One region of the Methylomonas montana genome, then DNA from elsewhere that is predicted to be linked to it. Evidence: riboswitches for the same ligand, from Rfam matches in the RefSeq annotation. Region 1 holds a riboswitch; the other holds the start of a gene.
What was found. Region 1 has a riboswitch for cobalamin ahead of QZJ86_RS07430 (CbtB domain-containing protein). Riboswitches for the same ligand answer to the same signal wherever they lie in the genome.
Positions count from the first base shown of each region.

Region 2: another riboswitch for cobalamin. It lies ahead of QZJ86_RS21090 (TonB-dependent receptor domain-containing protein); the one in region 1 lies ahead of QZJ86_RS07430 (CbtB domain-containing protein).

Region 1 covers NZ_CP129884.1:1,577,283-1,581,229, forward strand. The annotation lists gene cobM (precorrin-4 C(11)-methyltransferase) at 1-175, opposite strand, end outside; gene QZJ86_RS07425 (CbtA family protein) at 168-905, opposite strand; gene QZJ86_RS07430 (CbtB domain-containing protein) at 905-1,084, opposite strand; cobalamin riboswitch at 1,200-1,413, opposite strand; gene QZJ86_RS07435 (desulfoferrodoxin family protein) at 1,784-2,212, opposite strand; gene QZJ86_RS07440 (efflux RND transporter periplasmic adaptor subunit) at 2,379-3,596, opposite strand; gene QZJ86_RS07445 (efflux RND transporter permease subunit) at 3,604-3,947, opposite strand, start outside.
Region 2 covers NZ_CP129884.1:4,551,278-4,555,224, forward strand. The annotation lists gene panD (aspartate 1-decarboxylase) at 98-478, shown strand; gene fliW (flagellar assembly protein FliW) at 527-985, opposite strand; cobalamin riboswitch at 1,126-1,348, shown strand; gene QZJ86_RS21090 (TonB-dependent receptor domain-containing protein) at 1,469-3,298, shown strand; gene QZJ86_RS21095 (hypothetical protein) at 3,318-3,893, shown strand.

The DNA of each region.
Region 1 (3,947 bases):
TCATGTCTTTGGAGTCGCGGACCAGGCAATCGGCCGGCGCGTATAAGGTGGCAGCCTGATTGACCAGCGAGCCGGCATACAACACCGCGCCGGCCCGTGCCAGCAAGCGCTGTCCCTTGACGGTAATCAGCTCGGGGTCGCCGGGGCCGGCACCGACAAACCAGACTTTAGCCATGACTATCCTCCGGCGAGGAACGAGTATGTGTCAGATCAGTCCTGTCGAAACGAATAGCCAGAGCCGCCGACAAGCCGCCCAATACCAGCCAGAACAGCAGATTGCTGAGCACCGAGGCCTGGATGAACCGAACCTGCAATGCCTCCGGCGCCAGACTTTCAGCCATGGCCGGTTGCGGCGCGCCGATCAGGTGAGGACTCAGTAACAGTAGGACGCCCACGATTTTCAAAACCTTGTGGCCTTGCAGAAACAGCAACCCCAGGCCAATCGACGTGGCGCAGACTGTCCCCAACCACCAATATTGCCTGGCCAACAGATCTGCCGCCACAGTACCAGGCAGTTCAGGCGGCAGGCCAAGGCTGGGCATAACGAAAAATACCGTAAATCCAGCAATGCCCCAGCTTAGTCCGCTAGTCCAGCGCGAGGGTCGCCGCAACTGATACGCGCCGACCAGCATCGATGCAAAACCGATGGCCATCAAGATATTGCTGCTGATGGTCGCCAGTGTTCGCTGCCAGCCTTCTTCCGGCTGCCAGGCATCTTCTGCGTGTTCATGCCCGAAAGCTGTTTCAGCCGCATGAACATGTTCCGTCGATTCTGCGGCGATTTCATAAGTTTCGGCCGCGAGTATCAATGGCGTGACCCACTGGAACTGCACCAGCGATAGCAAAAGGGCCGCCACTATTCCAGAAAGTCCTGCGGACATCAGCATGCGGGAAAGCATGCTCATCAATGGCACGGAAAGCCGGTAGAATGGCGGGTGTCATGGGTAGCGTTGTGCACTTCGGCGATAGGTGCAAAACCGATCGTCAACACCAGAATAACCCCCAAAATCATCATCGACACTGCGGCGATAACATGTGTGTCGAGCATTCCGGCCAAAGTCGAACGGGTGGATTGAATAAACATGACAGTCTTCTCGGGTAAAAACGGATTTCGGGAGCAGACTGGACAGGAAAATGACGCGTACAGAGACGAATGTCGGACAAGGTCTCCGGCCTGCGCTCTCCCTCCGAGAGTCGGCAACCATACATGCGATCAGGCCGGTCTTCTGGCTTGCCTTCATCTGAATTCGTCCACCTTCCCACACGAAGAGTGCAGTGGTATCAGGACTATTCATCAGGCTTACAGCAGCGGGGGCTGCGCCGGAATTGATGATATCAACCATCGCACCGGGCTTCCCGTTTAACTTCAGCGCATAGAACCCGCGCCAAAGCACCTTATCGTACAGGCAGTATAATTCATACTTAGGAATCATGGCGATGCTTTTCTACAGAAAGCCCGGTTTTCTGGATAGAAGCTTATTCCAAAGCTCGCCGAATTGGCAGCTATGAGAGGTAACGCGGTCATTCAAGGGATAAGGGGGCGAATGACGCATATGGGTCGTTATAGCGACAAAAACAGAAATAACACCGTCAACCAGGCACTTAGTTATTTCATGGTTTTTGAGCTTCCCTCCCGCTATCGTGAGTGTGATTTTCAGGAGTTTTGAATTTTGAAGCCTGATTTGGCGTTATCGGGCGGATGAATACCGATGTCCGGTAAGTACTGACGGCAAATAGGTGATCAAACGGCGACAACATCCTTGTTATCGCCCATCTGATGGTTTTAAATCTCGGCGCTGCTCAGCCAAAGATCGTGCTTGTTGCACAGGCTCAAGGCGTAAACCGTGCCGCTGTATCCCGCCAGACTGAATTCGGAAATGGCCACAGGGTCTTTGCTGGGGTCGAACAGGCGCTCGTTCAGGAATTTGTAGTCTTTATCCAGCAGCACATGTTTGACGATGTAATGTTCGTAGCCTTTCACTTCGTGCGGCGTAGTGATTTTGACCGTTATTTTGCCGTCGGCTTTTACGACTTCAATCACCGGCAGATGCGTCGCGGATTTGCCGGCCCAGCGGCCTTGCGCGTCCTTGGTATAAAACACATCTCCCGGCGGGGTGGGTTGTTTGCCCGCTTCGGCCTGAGCCAAGCTTGGGGCAATGATGCTTACCGCTGCACCGGCGGCACTCAATCGAATAAAGTCGCGACGTTCCATGAAAATTCCTTGTGATGGGTTAAAAATTGGCAGCCACTGAGCGGAGGTTTTATGGCTCGGCAGGGCTTAGTTTTAGAGCCAGTGTTTTGCTCGCCATCCTTTTAGTTCGGGATATAAAGCATTCGCGACGACCCAGGCTCAATAGGCCGCGTGAATTTGGAATGTATCACGATTTCGCCGCGATTTTTTCCTTGGTTTTCTCCGCCGTTTTTTGCGGGGTTTCCACCACGCTCACCGTTTCGCCTTCCACTAGTAAATCGGAAGGGCTGGCGACCAAGGTATCGCTAGCTGCGATGCCTTCCAATATTTCCAGTTCGCGGCCGAAATCGCGGCCCAATTTCACCGGACGAAACGCCACACGATGTTCCGCATCGACGACTACGACATGTGGGCCGGCCTGGTCGATCACCAATACGTTAGCCGGCACCACCAAAGGGCTGGATTTACCGGCGACGTTGATGGATATTTCCACGTAAGAACCGGGCAGTAACTTGCCGTCTTTATTCGGCAGTGTAATATCCACCTGCCGGGAACGGTTGACCGGGTCCAGCGCACCGGCGACATGGTCGATATGCGCGTTAACCGGCTTGGCTTGCGAGTCCAGCACCCGGACCGAAACCTCCTGGCCGGCCTTGATGTCATCGGCGTAGACTTGCGGCACCCAAACCGTCAACCGCAATGGGTCGGTTTGGGTCAACGCAAACAATTCCTGACTGCCGGCGACGATTAGGTTGCCGACATCGACCGCCCGGCGAGTAATCACCCCGGAAAACGGGGCGACGATACGCCGATAGCCTTCGATATTTTCCAGACGTTTGACATTGGCTTGCGCGGCCGCGAAATCGGCTTCGGCTTGCAGGAAAGCGCTGCTTTTTTCGTCGAATTCCTGTTGAGTACCGCTGTCGGTACCGTTCAACTGCGTCCAACGCTGCAGGGTGGTGCGGCTCAGTTCCAGCCGGGCTTTCACTTGCGCCAGTGCAGCGCGCGCTTGCGCCAATTCCTGCTCCAATTCGGGCACATCGATAACCGCCAACAGGTCGCCTTTCTTGACTTGATCGCCGATGGTCTTGTGCCAGGCGCTTAAATAGCCGTTGCTGCGGGCAAAGATTTGAGTTTCGGTATTGCCGCGCAAACTGGCAGGCAATACCAGTTTGCGCGTCGATTCGCCTGGACGGGAGTGCGATGCAATCACGCTGCGCTGCAAGCTGGCCGCAGTCTGGGTCTGCAAAGTTTCCGTTTGCTGCAGATTCTGCGCCAAGCGCCACGCGCCGGCCAGCAGTAACAATAGCAATAATCCCAGTCCGAGCCGCTTTGCTACCAGCAGAGTACGGTGCGGATTATCGGTGGACGGTAACGCAAAGGTAGATGAAGGGATGCTATTCATATGAGTATTAGGGAGTTACAAGGGTGGAACGATTCGAATGACGCCGAGCCAACCAGCGATGAGTGCCGGCAAACACCAACGGCACAAACAGTAAAGTGGATACCGTGGCGAACGCCAGGCCACCGATCACCGCGCGGCCCAGCGGCGCATTTTGTTCAGCGCCTTCGCCCCAGCCGATGGCCATCGGCAACATGCCGACGATCATCGCAAAGGCGGTCATCAGCACCGGTCTTAACCTGGTGGCCGCCGCTTCCAAGGCTGCCGTCACCGGCGGTACGCCGGCGGCCAGCCGGGTGCGGGCGAACGACACCAACAAAATACTGTTGGCGGTGACCACGCCCATCGCCATGA
Region 2 (3,947 bases), 1.7 Mb from region 1:
GATGTTGATTTTTTAGCTATAAAAGCTAATGCTTAAATTTGATAGCCAATTCAATTTCGGGCATAATCGCCTGCCCTAGTATTCGACCTTGTTTACCATGAACATAAACATGCTTAAAGCCAAGTTACACCGTGCGCGGGTAACCCATTCAGAACTGGATTACGAAGGATCCTGTGCGATTGACGGCAAAATTTTGGATTTTTCAGGGATTAGGGAATACGAGCAAATCCATATTTATAACGTTAATAATGGTCAGCGCTTCACTACCTACGCGATCCGCGCCGAAGAGGGTTCCGGTGTGTTTTCGATTAACGGCGCTGCTGCCCGGCTGGCTTGCCCTGGCGATTTGATTATCGTCTGCGCGTTCGCCAGCTTAGACGAGAAGGAACTGAAGAACTACAAGCCGACTTTGGTGTATTTCGACGGCAACAATACGATTAGCCATTCCAGTCATTCCATTCCTGTTCAGGCCGCCTGATTTGAACAACCGCCGGTTTCATCGCCGGCGGTTGTTTGCCTTTCTTTTTTAAGCTTCGGATACGTCGATTTCGCTGACTTTCTCGGTCAGCGTGATGCTCTGCTCGATAGCCGCGAGCACTTTTTGCAGGCCGATGCGCTTATTGGTGTTAATCAACAGCGGCGCTTTGATCGAACCTTTGATGGTCGGCTTGCCGCTATCCTGCTCGTTGTCCTTATGCAGCAAAATCAAAATCAACAACTCGTCGCCTTCCTGCACTTGCAACAGCGCCTCTTCGGCGTCGGTCACGGTAAAGTTGTAATTGATGTTGAAATGCGAAGGATGGGCTACCGAGAAGGTTAAATCGCTGTTGTCGACCGATTGCAGCCAATAGACGATTTCACTGCCTTCCTGATGGAACAGCTTGAAGCGGGTTTGATCCTCAAAACCGGGCAAACCGCGCGGAAAATTGATGATGGTATCCGGATTGATTTCTTGGTTGCCTAACAATTTCGATTGAATTTCCATAATCCCGCCCGTGTTTGTCTAAGTATAAGTTAACAGCATTGATCAGTGCAGCAATGTATAGCATGGAAATGGGTATTTGCAATATCGATTCGGCGCTTGTCTTACCGGTTCCCTTGCTTTATCAGCGCCGACTGAATACAATCGACCCTCTTCTTTCAGGTGTTTGGGTCCGTTCAAGGCCCAACTTAAACAGGAAGTCGGTGCGGCGATTGTGACAACTCTCGCCCAGGCCGACGCTGCCCCCGCAACGGTAGATAAGTAAAGAGCTGCGTTTTTGCCACTGTGCGATTTGCATGGGAAGGTCGTAGTTCAGGCTGCAAGCCCCTTATAAGCCCGGAGACTGGCCGGAAAGATCATTCGAGACAGCGGAGGGCTGTTTACGGAATGGTCAGAGTCCATGCCTAGCCTGCCTCCGCCTTTTTCGTTTGCCGTTTTTCCTCTGTCCTTTTTTAACCCGGATGCGCGGCGGGCGCAGAGGACAATATGCAAAAAATTCTATTCGGCTCCTTAGTATTGGCGGGCATAGGCGCGTCTCACTCAAGCCAGGCGGCAACCAGCGGCGAAACCACTGATCTTCCGGAAACGGTCGTCACGGCGACTCGTACCGAAACCCGGCAGAACGAGCTGGCAACCCCGATGACGGTTTATACGCGCCAGGACATCGAAAAACTCCAAGTTAGAACCTTACCCGAACTACTAAAAGGTACGCCAGGCGTCGATATGGTGCAGAGCGGCGGCTACGGCAAGGACACCAATGTCTTTCTGCGTGGCACCAATTCAGACCATGTACTGGTACTGATAGACGGCATCAAGGCGGGGTCGGTTACCACCGGTACCGCCGCGTTTCAATTTATCCCGATCGATCAAATCGAACGGGTGGAAATCACCCGTGGACCGCAATCCAGCCTTTACGGCTCGGAAGCGATCGGCGGGGTGATTCAGATATTTACCCGCAAGGGCGGCAACAGCGAACGGCCGAACATTGCGCTGGAAACCGGCGGCGGTTCTTACGACACCTACAATGGCTCGGCAGCCATCAATGGTAAATGGGGTAAGGCCTGGTACAGTCTGGGCGCCGCTCAATTCGGCAGCCAAGGCATTAACGCTCAGAGCGGCGTCAGCGTCGCGAACGGCTACAATCCGGATCGCGATGGTTATAACAACACCAGCTTGAATGCCAAAACCGGTTACCGTTTCGACAATGGTACCGAACTCGAAGCGTTTTTCCTGCGCGCCGCAGGCGAAACCGAAATCGACAATCGCGATAGCGGCACCACCGAGTTCGTCAATCAGACGCTGGGCGCAACGGCCAAAGCCGATTTCACCGAGACTTGGCGCTCGACCTTGCGAGTCGGGCAAAGCGTTGATGACGCCGACCAGTTCAGGCACTCCGGACAGTTTTATAGCCGCTTCAACACCACGCGCTGGAACGCCAGCTGGCTCAATGAACTGGCCCTGCACAAGGACCATCAACTGACGCTGGGGACCGACTATCGTTTCGATGAAATCGACAGCACCACACGCTACGCAGAGACTTCCCGTTACGATGTCGGCGCATTCGCCGAACTGCATAGCCGGATTTTCGACCGGTATTTCCTGAATGCTTCTTTGCGTTGGGACGAAAACCAGGCCTTTGGCGACAGCGTCACCGGCAATCTCGGCTGGCGGTTTAATTGGGATTACGGTCTTAGCGCCTTTGCCAGTTTCGGCAACGCTTTTAAAGCGCCAACCTTTAACCAACTGTATTTCCCCGGTTTCGGCAATGCCGGTTTGCGGCCGGAAAAATCCACCAGCTTTGAAGCAGGCTTTGCCGGTCGGCACGCTTGGGCGAGCTGGGAGTTGCGGGGCTATCACACCAACATCGAGGATTTGATTGTATTCAGTGGTACGCCGTTTGCGGCCAGAAACATCGGCAAAGCGCAGATAGACGGCATAGAAGCCGAAATAGCCACGCAAATTTTCGGCTGGAACAACAAATTGAGCATGAGCTTAATGACGCCAAAGGACAGACAGACCAACTTGCGTCTGCCACGTCGGGTGACGGAAACCTTGTCCTACGATGTCTCACGCTCGTTCGGCGACTTTGATATTGGCGCCTCTTTGCTGGCTCAGGGCGAGCGTTTCGATAACAGCACCAATACCGTGCGGCTGGGCAGTTTCATGACCGCCGATCTGCGCACCGCTTATCGCATTGACAAAAATTGGATGTTAAGCGCCAAACTGAATAATATGTTCGACAAACGCTATCAAACGGTTAACACCTATAACAGCTTCGGTAGAAATTTCTATTTTTCGATCCATTACAATTACTAAACCTTTTCTGGAGAACCCTATGAGTCTGAACCAATCCTTGGCTGTGAAACCCGGCACGGTCGCGCTGATGGCATTGATGGCCGCCACCCGTTTCCACCATTTCGGCACGCCGTTCGCATTACCTGACGCATCCTTGGCGATATTTTTCCTGGCCGGCTTATGGCTGGGCGGCCGTTATTTGTTCGTCTTGTTGCTGGCAGAAGCCGGTTTGATCGATTATCTGGCAATTACCAAACTCGGCGTCAGCGATTTTTGCGTATCCAAAGCCTATGTGTTTTTGATCGGCTCTTACGGCGCTATGTGGTTGGGCGGCAAATGGTGCCGCAAATTCGCAGTATTGTCGGTAGCCACCGCCGCGCAACGGTTTGCCGCGCTGGTAGTGTCCACCTCCATCGCATTTCTGTTTTCCAACGGTAGTTTCTACTGGTTGTCCGGCCGTTATCCCAACGGTTCGTTAGCGCAATATTTCGAGCGTTTTGCGATGTACTATCCGCCTTACCTAAGTAACACTTTGCTCTATGGCGTGGTCATTTTCGGCTTGGTCAGCGCGATAAAAGCCTTGCTGGCCGCCAAAGCGACCCGCGAAGCCATTTAACACCCGTAGCACAAACCCCGGGGGCGATTTCAATCGCCCCCGCTTCGTCCTGCC